Regions from separate parts of the Streptomyces sp. CC0208 genome, predicted to be linked through region 1. Evidence: riboswitches for the same ligand, from Rfam matches in the RefSeq annotation. Region 1 holds a riboswitch; each other region holds the start of a gene.

What was found. Region 1 has a riboswitch for thiamine pyrophosphate ahead of D1369_RS11470 (thiamine ABC transporter substrate-binding protein). Riboswitches for the same ligand answer to the same signal wherever they lie in the genome.
Region 2: linked by a shared signal. The riboswitch ahead of thiO (glycine oxidase ThiO) and the one ahead of D1369_RS11470 (thiamine ABC transporter substrate-binding protein) in region 1 are both predicted to bind thiamine pyrophosphate.
Region 3: linked by a shared signal. The riboswitch ahead of thiC (phosphomethylpyrimidine synthase ThiC) and the one ahead of D1369_RS11470 (thiamine ABC transporter substrate-binding protein) in region 1 are both predicted to bind thiamine pyrophosphate.

The regions. Positions count from the first base shown of each region.
Region 1 covers NZ_CP031969.1:2,568,361-2,572,482, forward strand. Annotated here, with positions in the region: gene D1369_RS11460 (ABC transporter ATP-binding protein) at 1-48, opposite strand, end outside; gene D1369_RS11465 (iron ABC transporter permease) at 49-1,719, opposite strand; gene D1369_RS11470 (thiamine ABC transporter substrate-binding protein) at 1,695-2,771, opposite strand; TPP riboswitch at 2,768-2,875, opposite strand; gene rlmN (23S rRNA (adenine(2503)-C(2))-methyltransferase RlmN) at 2,903-4,009, opposite strand; gene D1369_RS11480 (hypothetical protein) at 4,047-4,122, opposite strand, start outside.
Region 2 covers NZ_CP031969.1:6,531,678-6,535,799, forward strand. Annotated here, with positions in the region: gene D1369_RS30025 (thiazole synthase) at 1-790, opposite strand, end outside; gene thiS (sulfur carrier protein ThiS) at 794-994, opposite strand; gene thiO (glycine oxidase ThiO) at 991-2,154, opposite strand; TPP riboswitch at 2,152-2,264, opposite strand; gene D1369_RS30040 (hypothetical protein) at 2,317-2,667, shown strand; gene D1369_RS30045 (FAD-dependent oxidoreductase) at 2,700-3,914, shown strand.
Region 3 covers NZ_CP031969.1:4,509,696-4,513,817, reverse strand. Annotated here, with positions in the region: gene D1369_RS20680 (membrane protein) at 119-991, shown strand; gene thiC (phosphomethylpyrimidine synthase ThiC) at 1,086-2,885, opposite strand; TPP riboswitch at 2,878-3,067, opposite strand; gene D1369_RS20670 (YibE/F family protein) at 3,355-4,122, shown strand, end outside.

The DNA.
Region 1 (4,122 bases):
GGCCCGCCCGCCGAACCGTACGGTCGCGTCCTGAAGGCTCAGCAGCATCTAGAACTCCCCGGTCCGGTCGGTCCGCAGCCGTTCGAGGATCAGCAGCGCCACCGCGCACACCACCATCAGGATCGTCGAAAGGGCCATCGCCTGGCCGTAGTTGAGGTCCCCCGCCCGCCCGAGCAGCCGGGCCACGGCGACCGGCAGCGTCGGGTTGTCGGGCCGTGCGATGAACACGGTCGCCCCGAACTCGCCCAGCGACACGGCGAACGCGAAACCCGCCGCGATCAGCAACGCCCGCCGCACCATGGGCAGATCGATCTCCCGCCACACCCGCCACGGCGAGGCCCCGAGCACGGCCGCGGCCTCCCGCAGCCGGTGGTCCACGGCCCGCAGCACGGGCAGCATGGTCCGTACGACGAACGGCACCCCGACCAGCGCCTGCGCGAGCGGCACCAGGATCCAGGACTGTCTGAGGTCCAGCGGCGGCTCGTCGAGGGAGATCAGGAACCCGAAGCCCACGGTCACCGCGGACACCCCGAGCGGCAGCATCAGCAGCGCGTCGAAGCCCCGCACGAACCGCCCCGCGTCCCGCCGTGTCAACGCGGTCGCCGCGAGCCCCCCGACCGCCACCGCGATGGCGGTCGCGGCGAGGGCGTACTCCAGCGAGTTCCCGACCGCCTCGATGGGCGCGACGAGGAAGACCCCGCCGTCGCCACGGGTCAGCGCCCGGTAGTAGCCGAAGCCGGGGGCGTCGAGCGAACGCTGCACCAGCACGGCGAGCGGCAGGAACAGCAGTACGGCGATGCTGCCGACGACCCCGGCCAGCAGCCCCCACTCCCCCGCGCCGCGCGGCCGCCGGGCGGTCATGGACGCGTCCACGAGCCGCAGCGCGGTCTCCCGGCGCCGTACGGTCCAGGCGTGCAGGGCGAGGACCGCGCCCACCGCGACGAACTGGATCAGCGTCAGCACGGCGGCCGTGGACAGGTCGAAGATCTCGGAGGTCTGCCGGTAGATCTCCACCTCGAGGGTCGAGAAGGTCGGCCCGCCGAGGATCTGCACGACGCCGAAGGAGGTGAAGGTGAAGAGGAAGACCATCAGCGCGGCGGCGGCCACGGCGGGCGCGAGCGCGGGCAGGGTGACGGTCCGCCAGGCCTTGCGCCGGGACGCGCCCAGCATCCGCGCGGCCTCCTCCTGACGCGGGTCCAGCTGGGCCCACAGTCCGCCGACGGTCCGTACGACGACCGCGTAGTTGAAGAAGACGTGCGCGAGCAGGATCGCCCACACGGTGGTGTCCAGCCGTACGCCCCACAGGTCGTCCGTGAGGCCGCCCCTTCCGACGAGCGCCAGGAAGGCCGTACCGACGACGACGGTCGGCAGCACGAAGGGGACGGTGACCACGGCCCGCAGGACCTGCTTGCCGGGGAAGTCGAAGCGCGCGAAAACATACGCGCCGGGGAGTGCGACCAGGAGCGTGAGCGCGGTGGAGACGAGCGCCTGCCAGGTGGTGAACCACAGGACGTGCCGGATGTCCGGCTGGGCGAGGACATCGGTGATCCTGCCGAGCTGCCAGGTCCCGCCGGCCCTCAGTCCGCGCGTGACGATCGCGGCGACGGGATAGGCGAAGAAGACGGCGAAGAACGCGACGGGCACGGCCACAAGCCCGAGCCGGGCCGCCGCGTTCCTGACGCCCTGGCGGGGCCTTACTTCAGTACGAGCGAGGTCCATGACTTGACCCAGTCGTCACGGTTGTCGGCGATCTTCTCCGGGTCCATGGTCTCGGGATCCTTGGCCTGCGGACCGTACTCGGTGAACTCGGCCGGCACCGGGGCGCCGTCCACGACCGGGTAGACGAACATGTTGAGCGGCATGTCCTGCTGGAACTCCTTGGTGAGCAGGAAGTCCAGGAACGCCTTGCCGCCCTTGGTGTTTTTCGCGTTGCTCAGCAGCCCGGCGTACTCGATCTGCCGGAAGCAGGTGCCCTGCGCGACCCCGGTGGGCGCGGTCTTCGGCTTGGGGTCGGCGTAGATCACCTCGGCGGGCGGCGAGGAGGCGTACGACACGACGAGCGGCCGGTCGGCCTTGGCCTTCTTGCCGCCGGCGGAACCGGAGAACTCCTCGTTGTAGGCCTGCTCCCAGCCGTCGACGACCTTGACGCCGTTGGCCTTGAGCTTCTTCCAGTAGCCCTGCCAGCCGTCGTCGCCGTACTTCGCGGCGCTCCCGAGAAGGAAGCCGAGCCCCGGCGAGGAGATGGAGGCGTTCTCGGTGACGAGGAGGTTCTTGTAGGCGGGCTTGACCAGATCGTCGTACGACGTCGGCGGCTGGAGCTTGTGCTCGGCGAACCAGGCCTTGTCGTAGTTGACGCAGATGTCGCCGCTGTCGATGGGCGTCACCCGGTGCTTGTCCTGGTCGACCCGGTACTCGGCCTTGATCCGGTCGGCGCCCTTGGCCTCGTACGACTGGAAGAGCCCGTTGTCGAGCGCGCGGGAGAGGAGGGTGTTGTCGACGCCGAAGAAGACGTCGCCCTGCGGGTTGTCCTTGGTGAGGATGGCCTTGTTGACGGCCTGCCCGGCGTCGCCGTCCTCCAGGACCTTGACCTGGTAGCCGGACTTCTTCTCGAAGTCGGCGAGGACGCTCTTGGAGACGGCCCAGGAGTCGTGGCTGACGAGGGTGACGGTCTTGGAGCCGGAGCTTTTGGAGTCGTCGGACGACGAGCCGCACGCGGACAGCGTGACCAGGCCCAGGCCGACGACGACAGCACAGAACTTCTTGTTGTTCACGGTGATGACCGAACTTCCTACCCAGAATGACCTGGGCGAGGTTCAGAGGGTCTGCGGCCCGATTGCCGCACTCTCAGCGCTGTGGCGCTCCCCTGTCGGATATGAAGATGTACGTACGTACGGTCGTCAGACTACCGCTCGGTGGCCGCGAGCTGGCCACAGGCCCCGTCGATCTCCTGTCCACGGGTGTCCCGGATGGTCACCGCCACACCATGGGCGGCGATGGCCTCGACGAACGCCTTCTCGTCCTCGGGCCGGGAGGCGGTCCACTTGGACCCGGGGGTCGGGTTCAGCGGGATGAGGTTGACGTGCACGGGCTTGCCCTTGAGTAGCCGTCCGAGTCGGTCCCCCCGCCACGCCTGGTCGTTGATGTCCCGGATCAGCGCGTATTCGATGGACAGCCGACGCCCGCTCTTCTCGACGTACTCGAACCCGGCGTCGAGGACCTCGCGCACCTTCCACCGGGTGTTCACGGGGACGAGGGTGTCGCGCAGCTCGTCGTCCGGGGCGTGCAGGGAGATCGCGAGCCGGCACTTGAAGCCCTCGTCGGAGAACCGGTGAATGGCCGGCACGAGGCCCACGGTCGACACGGTGATGCCCCGCTGCGAGAGCCCGAGCCCATCAGGAGCGGGATCGGTGAGCGCGCGAATGGACTGCGTCACCCGCTTGTAGTTGGCGAGCGGTTCACCCATCCCCATGAAGACGATGTTGGAGAGCCGCGCGGGCCCGCCCGGCACCTCCCCGTCCCGCAGCGCCCGCATCCCGTCCACGATCTGGTGGACGATCTCAGCGGTGGACAGATTGCGATCCAGCCCCGCCTGCCCGGTGGCACAGAAGGGACAGTTCATCCCGCACCCGGCCTGCGAGCTGATGCACATGGTCACCCGGTCCGGGTACCGCATCAGCACCGACTCCACGAGCGTCCCGTCGAACAGCCGCCACAGCGTCTTGCGCGTGGTCCCCTGGTCGGTCGACAGATGCCGTACGACGGTCATGAGCTCCGGAAGCAGCGCCTCCTGGAGCTTGCCGCGCGCCCCGGCCGGGATGTCCGTCCACTCCGCCGGGTCGTGCGCGTACCGCGCGAAGTAGTGCTGCGAGAGCTGCTTGGCACGAAACGGCTTCTCCCCGATCTCCGCCACGACCTCCTTGCGCTCGGCAGGCGTGAGGTCGGCGAGATGCCGCGGCGGCTTCTTGGCTCCGCGGGGGGCGACGAAAGTGAGTTCTCCGGGCTTAGGCATGGCTGTACCAGTGTCGCAGATCATCCGCGAACCGCGTTCAGAGGATCCACACGCCCAGCGCCGCGACCGCGAGGCCGATGGCCACGAAGAAGAAGCAGGTGAGGGTGACCGGG
Region 2 (4,122 bases), 4.0 Mb from region 1:
AGGCGGGGCGTTCCGGGTCCAGTACGGCCCTGCCCGCCACCGGGGAGGACGCCTCGGCGAAATGCCGCCGCGGGATGCGTCCCGCCCGGTACGCCAGCCGTCCGGCCTCCACCGCGTGCCGCATCGCGTGCGCCATCAGCTCCGGCTCCTGCGCCCGTGTCACCGCCGAGGCGAGCATCACACCCGCGCAGCCGAGTTCCATCGCCAGGGCCGCGTCCGAGGCCGTGCCCGCTCCCGCGTCCAGGATCACCGGCACGCGCGCGTGCTCGACGATCAGCTGGAAGTTGTGCGGGTTGCGGATGCCGAGCCCGGAGCCGATCGGGGAGCCGAGCGGCATGATCGCCGCGCAGCCCACGTCCTCCAGCTTGCGGGCCAGCACGGGGTCGTCGTTCGTGTACGGCAGCACCGTGAAGCCGTCGTCCACCAGGGTCTCCGCCGCGTCCAGGAGCTCTATGGGGTCCGGCAGGAGGGTGCGCTCGTCGGCGATGACCTCCAGCTTGACCAGGTCGGTGCCGAGCGCCTCGCGCGCGAGGCGGGCCGTCAGGACGGCCTCCCCGGCGGTGAAGCAGCCGGCCGTGTTCGGGAGCACCCGGATGCCGAGCTTGTCCAGTACGGACAGCACCGAGCCGTGCACCGAGGGGTTCACCCGGCGCATCGCGACGGTCGTCAGCTCGGTGCCGGAGGCGAGCAGCGCCCGCTCCAGCACGTCCAGGCTGGGCGCTCCGCCCGTGCCCATGATCAGCCGGGACGAGAAGGACGTACCGCCGATGACGAAGGGATCGTCGGCCATGGGTCAGCCTCCTTGGACGGCGGTGAGGACTTCCACGCGGTCTCCCTCGGCGAGGGACGTCGAGGGCCACTGAGCGCGCGGGACGACGGTCTCGTTGAGCGCGGCGGCCACCCCGGAGGGCGCCGGCGTCAGCGCCCGCACCACGGTGTCGAGAGCCGTGCCGGGAGCGAACTCCCGCGGCTCCCCGTTGACGGAGATGTTCATGCCGGCTGCTCCAGGAGTCCCGTGGCGGCGAATCGCCTCGGGGTGAACGGGCGCGCCACATCGGGGAGTTCACCCGTCGTCAGGACGTGCGCCATGGCGTCCCCGGTGATCGGCGTGAGCAGCACGCCATTGCGGTAGTGGCCGGTCGCGAGCACCAGCCCGGGCAGTTCCGTCGGGCCGAGCAGCGGGGCGTTGTCCGGGGAGCCCGGGCGCAGTCCCGCGCGGGTCTCCGTCAGCGGCAGCTCGGTGATGCCGGGGACCAGTTCGTGCGCGTCCCGCAACAACTCGTACACCCCGCCCGCGGTCACCGTCGTGTCCCAGCCCAGCTCCTCGCTGGTCGCGCCGATCACCAGCTCGCCGCTCTCGCGCGGCACCAGGTAGACGTGACTGCCGCGCACGATCGCCCGCACGGTACGGCTCAGGAAGGGCGCGTGGCGCGGCGGCACGGTCAGCCGCAGCACCTGCCCCTTGACGGGCCGTACGGGAGGCAGGAGGGCCTGCGGGACCCCTTCCAGGCGGCCGCCGAAGCTTCCGGCGGCGAGCACCACCTGGTCCGCGCCCAGTTCCTGGCCGTCCGTGGTGGCGACCCCGGCGGCCCGGTCCCCTGCGACCCGCAGACGCTGCGCCCACATGCGGTGGAACACCACGCCCGCCCGTTCGCACGCGGTCAGCAACGCGCGCGTGAGGCGGCGCGGGTCGATCTGGTGGTCACCGTCCACCCGCAGCCCGCCCCGCACCCCCGGCGCGAGCATCGGCTCCAGGCGCCGGCACTCCCGGCCGGACAGCCACTCCGACTCCAGCCCCGACTGCCGCTGGAGCGCGTGCAGTTCGCGAAGGTGCGCGCGGTCGTCGGCGTCCAGGGCGACGGCGAGGGTGCCGCAGCGGCGGTAGCCGAGGTCGTGTCCGGTCAGCTCGGTGAGTTCGGCCACGAAGGCGGGATAGCGGTGGGCGGAGGCGAGGTTCAGGCCCAGCAGGGTCTGCTCGCCGTAGTGCAGTTCGGTGACCGCGGCCAGCATCCCGGCGGCCACCTGGGCGGCCCCGCCGCCCGGTTCGGGGTCCACGACGGCCGTGGTGAGACCGCGTTGCGCGGCCCGCCAGGCCGTGACCAGGCCGATGATGCCGCCCCCGACGACGAGGACGTCTGACGTACGTGAGGACATGGGCGTCCAGCCCCTCCCTTCGCCGGCATGACCCGGATCAGGTTCGTACGGTCGGAGGCCGCCCAGCCTCCCTCTCAGCCCGGTACGTCCGGGCTCCCGCGAGTGCTCTACGTTGGCCACCCTAGCCCGTGTTCGTGTGCCTCTGTAAGGGAGCCCGCCGCCATGCCCCGCTCGCTCGACGGCCTTGTCCTCGCCCCGGTGGCCGATCAGGCCCCAGGTCAGGTCGGGACGCGGACCCGGTTCACCTACCACGAGCAGGACGGGGAGATCTGGGCCGAGTACGCGGGCGGTGACGTCGTCCGCGGACATCTCGTCGGCACGCGCGCGGGGGACCGGCTCGACTTCCGTTACGTGCAGCTCAAGCACGACGGAACGACCTCCTCCGGGCACTGCGTGTCGACGGTCGTGGAACTTCCCGACGGCCGGGTGCGGCTGGAGGAGACCTGGGAGTGGGAGTCGCAGCCGGGCCGCGGGACAAGCGTTGTGGAGCAGGTCACCGCGCACGACTCCTGACTGACTGATTGTCAGCTGGCTATGGTGATCAAATGAGCGAGCAGACGCAGGCGCAGCGGCGGGTGGTCGTGGTCGGCGCGGGCATGGCCGGGGTGCAGACCGCGGTCGCCCTGCGCGAGCAGGGCTTCAGCGGTACCGTCACGCTGATCGGCGCGGAGCACCATCAGCCGTACGACCGTCCGCCGCTCTCCAAGGCCGTGCTGCTGGGCAAGGCCGAGGGTTCCGCCTTCGACGTGGACTTCGAGGCGCTCGGCATCGAACTGCTGCTCGGCCGCGAGGTGTTGGGCGTACGCCCCGAGGCGCACGAGCTGGACACCGAGGACGGGCCCTTCCCGTACGACGTCCTGGTCCTCGCCACCGGCGCCGAACCGATCCGGCTGCCCGGCACGGAGGGCGTGCCCGGGGTGCATCTGCTGCGCACCCTGGACGACGCCGAGCGGCTGCGTCCCGTGCTCGCCCGGCAGCACGACGTCGTGGTCGTCGGCGCGGGCTGGATCGGCGCCGAGTTCGCCACCGCCGCGCGCGAGGCGGGCTGCGCGGTGACGGTCGTGGAAGCCGCCGAACGGCCGCTCGCGGGCGCACTGCCCGCCGAGGTGGCCGCGCCGATGACCTCCTGGTACGCCGACGCGGGTGCCGTGCTGCGCACGCACGCGCGCGTGGAGCGCGTCGAGCCCGGCGAGGTCGTCCTGGACGACGGCTCCCGGGTGGCCGCGGGCGCGGTCGTGGTCGGCATCGGCGCCCGGCCCGCCACGGCCTGGCTCGCCGGTTCGGGGATCGAACTCGGCGCCCACCGCGAGGTCGTCGCCGACGAGCGCCTGCGCACCTCCGTGCCGGACGTGTACGCGGTCGGCGACTGCGCCTCCTTCCCCTCGGGCAGGTACGGCGAGCGCCTGCTGGTCCACCACTGGGACAACGCCCTCCAGGGGCCGCGCACGGTGGCCGCCGACATCCTGGGCGAGACCCCCACGGTCTACGACCCGGTCCCGTACTTCTGGTCCGAGCAGTTCGGCCGCTTCGTCCAGTACGCCGGCCACCACGCCTCCGCCGACACGACCCTGTGGCGCGGCGAGCCCTCCGGCCCGGCCTGGACGGTGTGCTGGCTGCGCGAGAACCGCCTGGTCGCCCTACTGGCGGTGGGCCGGCCCCGCGACCTCGCGCAGGGCCGCCGCCTGATCGAGGCGGGCACGGAGATGGACCCGGCGCTGCTGGTGGACCCCGCGAGGCCCCTGAAGGCAGCGACGGCGTAGCCGAGGGCCGGGCGCCCTCCCCGGCCGACAGCCGCGACCCTTCACGGTGGGGTTTCGGGTGCTTGGCTGCGGGGCTGGGTGGTGGGGGTCTCGGGTGCTTGGCTGCGGGTCTGAGCGGTGGGGTCTCGGGTGCTTGGCTGCGGGTCTGTGCGGCGGTATGTCGGGTGGCTCGTTGCGGTCTGTGCGGTGGCATCTTGGGTGGGTGGCC
Region 3 (4,122 bases), 1.9 Mb from region 1:
CCCCTGTCACCCTGTGCCGTGCCCGCTCTACCATCTGCTTATCCGTAGCAGGCTCCCCTCCGTTTCTGCCCGACGGCTCGTTGGCATGCGAGCCCCAAGCCCTACGGAGCATCGGGGGATGCACATGAACAGCGTTCCGCAGCACCTGCACAGCGAGGACCGCCAGGAGTACGAGCGGATCCTCGATGAGGCGCTGCGCTCCGCACCACACCGTCCCGAACTGGCCGCGGTCGGACAGCGGCTGAATCCCGAACAGCTGCGCACCATGGCGCTCAACGCCACCGCACTCATCACGGCGGCCGCGGCGACCGAGTACCAGCACTATGTGAAGGTCCGCGAGGAACAGCGCCGCCCGGCGACGCCGTCCACCCTGTCGTCCGTGCACGAACCCGGTCCCGCCGAGTCCGGCACGGGTGCGATGGGGCTCGCCACCACCATGGGAGAGGTCGCCGAGACCGCCGGTGCGGGCGCCGTCGCCGTCGCCGCCGTTCTGACGCCTGTCCTGGCCGGAATCGCCGCGGCGATCTTCCTGCTCGTGGGATACATCCTCCAGATGCTCAGCCCACCGCCGGCGTTCGCCCACGCCATGATCACTATCGGCTGGGTGTTCGGTGCCCTGACCGCGGCAGCGATCCTGGTCGCCGCCGGCGGCCTGCTGATCACCGCCCTGCGCAACCGGCCCTCGCCGGACGCGGAGTACGGCGAGCTGAGCGAGGAGGTGGCACGGGCCAGGGACGCCTGGCGCGAGGCCCTGCTGGCACGCGGCCTCCTCCCCTTCCTCAGAGAGGCCCTGGCCGACCCCGGCACCGCCGCACTGCACCACACGGCACCGCCCGCCCCGCCCGCACCGACCAACAGGATGCCCAGCCTCGGCTACGACCGCCCGGGCTTCAGCAGCCCGGACGACGGAGCCTCCGGTGCCCGCCCGAGCTTCACCAGCCCGGACTACACCAGCCCGGACTTCGGGGGGCCGGAACACCAGCCGGAATGACAACACCCGGCACAGCCCCTCGGCTTGCGCCCCCATCCCGGGGAGCGCAAGCCGAAGACCTGCCCGCGGACCGCCCGCCGACGGTTCGCCCGCGTCAGTCGGCGATCGGGAGGTACACCCGGTTGCCCGCCGCCGCGAACTCCTTCGACTTCTGGGCCATGCCCTCCTCGATCTCCTCCTGACCGTCGCCGTGGCGTCGGCGGATGTCCTGGGAGATCTTCATCGAGCAGAACTTCGGCCCGCACATGGAGCAGAAGTGAGCCGTCTTGGCCGGTTCGGCCGGGAGGGTCTCGTCGTGGAACTCCCGGGCCGTGTCGGGGTCGAGAGCCAGGTTGAACTGGTCCTCCCAGCGGAACTCGAAACGGGCGTCGGAGAGGGCGTCGTCCCACTCCTGGGCGCCTGGGTGTCCCTTGGCGAGGTCCGCCGCGTGGGCGGCGATCTTGTAGGTGATGACACCCGTCTTGACGTCGTCCCGGTTGGGCAGGCCCAGGTGCTCCTTGGGCGTGACGTAGCAGAGCATCGCGGTACCCCACCAGGCGATCATGGCGGCGCCGATACCGGAGGTGATGTGGTCGTAGGCCGGCGCGACGTCGGTGGTCAGCGGGCCGAGCGTATAGAACGGAGCTTCATCGCAGATCTCCTGCTGAAGGTCGATGTTCTCCTTGATCTTGTGCATCGGGACGTGACCCGGGCCCTCGATCATGGTCTGTACGTTGAAACGCTTCGCGATCCGGTTGAGTTCCCCCAGTGTGCGCAACTCCGCGAACTGCGCCTCGTCGTTGGCGTCCGCGATCGAGCCGGGCCGGAGGCCGTCGCCCAGCGAGTACGTGACGTCGTAGGCGGCGAGGATCTCGCACAGTTCCTCGAAGTTCTCGTACAGGAACGACTCCTTGTGGTGCGCGAGGCACCACGCCGCCATGATCGAGCCGCCGCGCGAGACGATGCCGGTCTTGCGGTTGGCCGTCAGCGGTACGTACGGCAGGCGCACGCCCGCGTGGACCGTCATGTAGTCCACGCCCTGCTCGGCCTGCTCGATGACCGTGTCCTTGTAGATCTCCCAGGTCAGCTCCTCGGCGCGGCCGTCGACCTTCTCCAGCGCCTGGTAGAGCGGCACCGTGCCGATGGGGACGGGGGAGTTGCGCAGCACCCACTCGCGGGTGGTGTGGATATTGCGGCCGGTGGAGAGGTCCATGACCGTGTCGGCGCCCCAGCGGGTCGCCCAGGTCATCTTCTCGACCTCCTCCTCGATGGAGGACGTCACCGCCGAGTTGCCGATGTTGGCGTTGACCTTCACCAGGAACCGCTTGCCGATGATCATCGGCTCGATCTCCGGGTGGTTGACGTTCGCCGGCAGCACCGCGCGCCCCGCCGCGATCTCCTCGCGGACCACCTCGGGAGAGACGTTCTCCCGGATGGCCACGTACTCCATCTCCGGTGTGATCTCACCGCGTCGGGCATAGGCGAGCTGGGTGACCGCCTTGCCGTCACGGCTGCGGCGCGGCTGGCGGGGCCGCCCCGGGAAGACCGCGTCGAGATTGCGGAGGCCGCCCCGTGGTGAGGTGTGCTTGATCCCGTCGTCCTCGGGGCGCACGGGACGGCCCGCGTACTCCTCGGTGTCCCCCCGGGCGATGATCCAGTTCTCCCGCAGCGGCACAAGGCCCCGGCGGACGTCCGTCTCGGTGAGCGGATCGGTGTACGGGCCCGAGGTGTCGTACAGCGTGACCGACTGCCCGTTGGTGAGGTGCACCTGACGGACCGGCACCCGCAGATCGGGGCGCGAGCCCTCGACGTACGCCTTGTGCCAGCCGATGGACTTCCCGGCCTCCGTGTCGAGCTGGTCGTTCTGCTCGTCGTTCTGCTCGGAGGCAGGCGTGCGCGCGTCCTTGATGGTCATGAGACCTACTCCCTACGCCGGCATTACCCGGTAACAGGTTCGGCGGTCGACGCAGCGGCTTCCGTCTGCCGACGTTTCGTGGGGAACGTCACTCGCTTGAGATGACGTTCCACGTGAAACATCGCTGGGACGGAGGTCAGCGCCCTCTCAGCCCGGTGCTCCGAGCTCCCGCGTGTACAAAGGTGGCTCCACGCTAGCGTCAATTCGGGCGCGGTGAACAGAGGGCCCCTTTCGTTCTTGCGATGATCGGGCGGTGACCACGACGCATCAGCCCCCGTACCCGCCCTCCGAGCCTCCGCGCCGGCCGGGTTCCGGAAACGGCCCTGGGCACGGCCCCGGCAGCGGTTCCCGTGGTGGCTTCGGAGACGGCGGGGCCGACGGGGCCGGCGGGGCCGGCGGCTGGCACGAGCGCGAGCGTGAGCACAGTGGCGGGCATGGCGGTGGTCATGGCTATGGCCACGGTCAGGGTGTGAGCCACGGTGTCCAAGGCGGTGGTGGTCCGGGTGGCGGCGGCGGTTTTGGTGATGGCGGGGGCCATGACGGTGACGGCTACGGCGGCGGCTCGGGTGACGGGCATGGCTCCGGAGACGGGCATGGTTCCGGTGACGGGCATGGTTCCGGTGACGGGCATGGTTCCGGTGACGGGCACGGGCACGGGCACGGACATGAGAGCGGGCCCGGCTCCGGCGGTGGGCACGGCCACTCGCACAGTCACAGCCACGGGCCGGCAACTCCCGTCTCCAAGCACCTGCGCAAGGTCATCGCGGCGATCCTCATCCCGTTCGGGGTAGCCGTGGTGGTGGGACTCGCGGTGCTGTGGCCCGGTGGCGCCCCCGCGCACGAACGCACCGGGGTCGGCTTCGACCGGCAGACCCAGCACGCGACGGTCAGCAAGGTCGTGAGCGTCAGCTGCAAGTCGGTGAACGCCTCGGGGGAGACCCCGACCGGGGACACCTCGACCGCCGAGGGCTCGTCCGCCGAGCAGCAGGCGAACGGCAGCTGCAAGAAGGCGACGATCCGGGTCGACACCGGCAAGGACAAGGGCCGCACCTTCACGGAGATCGTCCAGCCGGACCAGTCGCGGCAGTTGCACGAGGGCCAGAAGGTCGTGGTCGCGTACGAGCCCTCCGCGCCCAGGGACCTGCAGTACTCGGTCACCGACGTGGACCGCGGGTTCCCGATGGCGCTGCTCGCCGGCATCTTCGCGCTCGCCGTTGTGGTCGTCGGGCGAATGCGC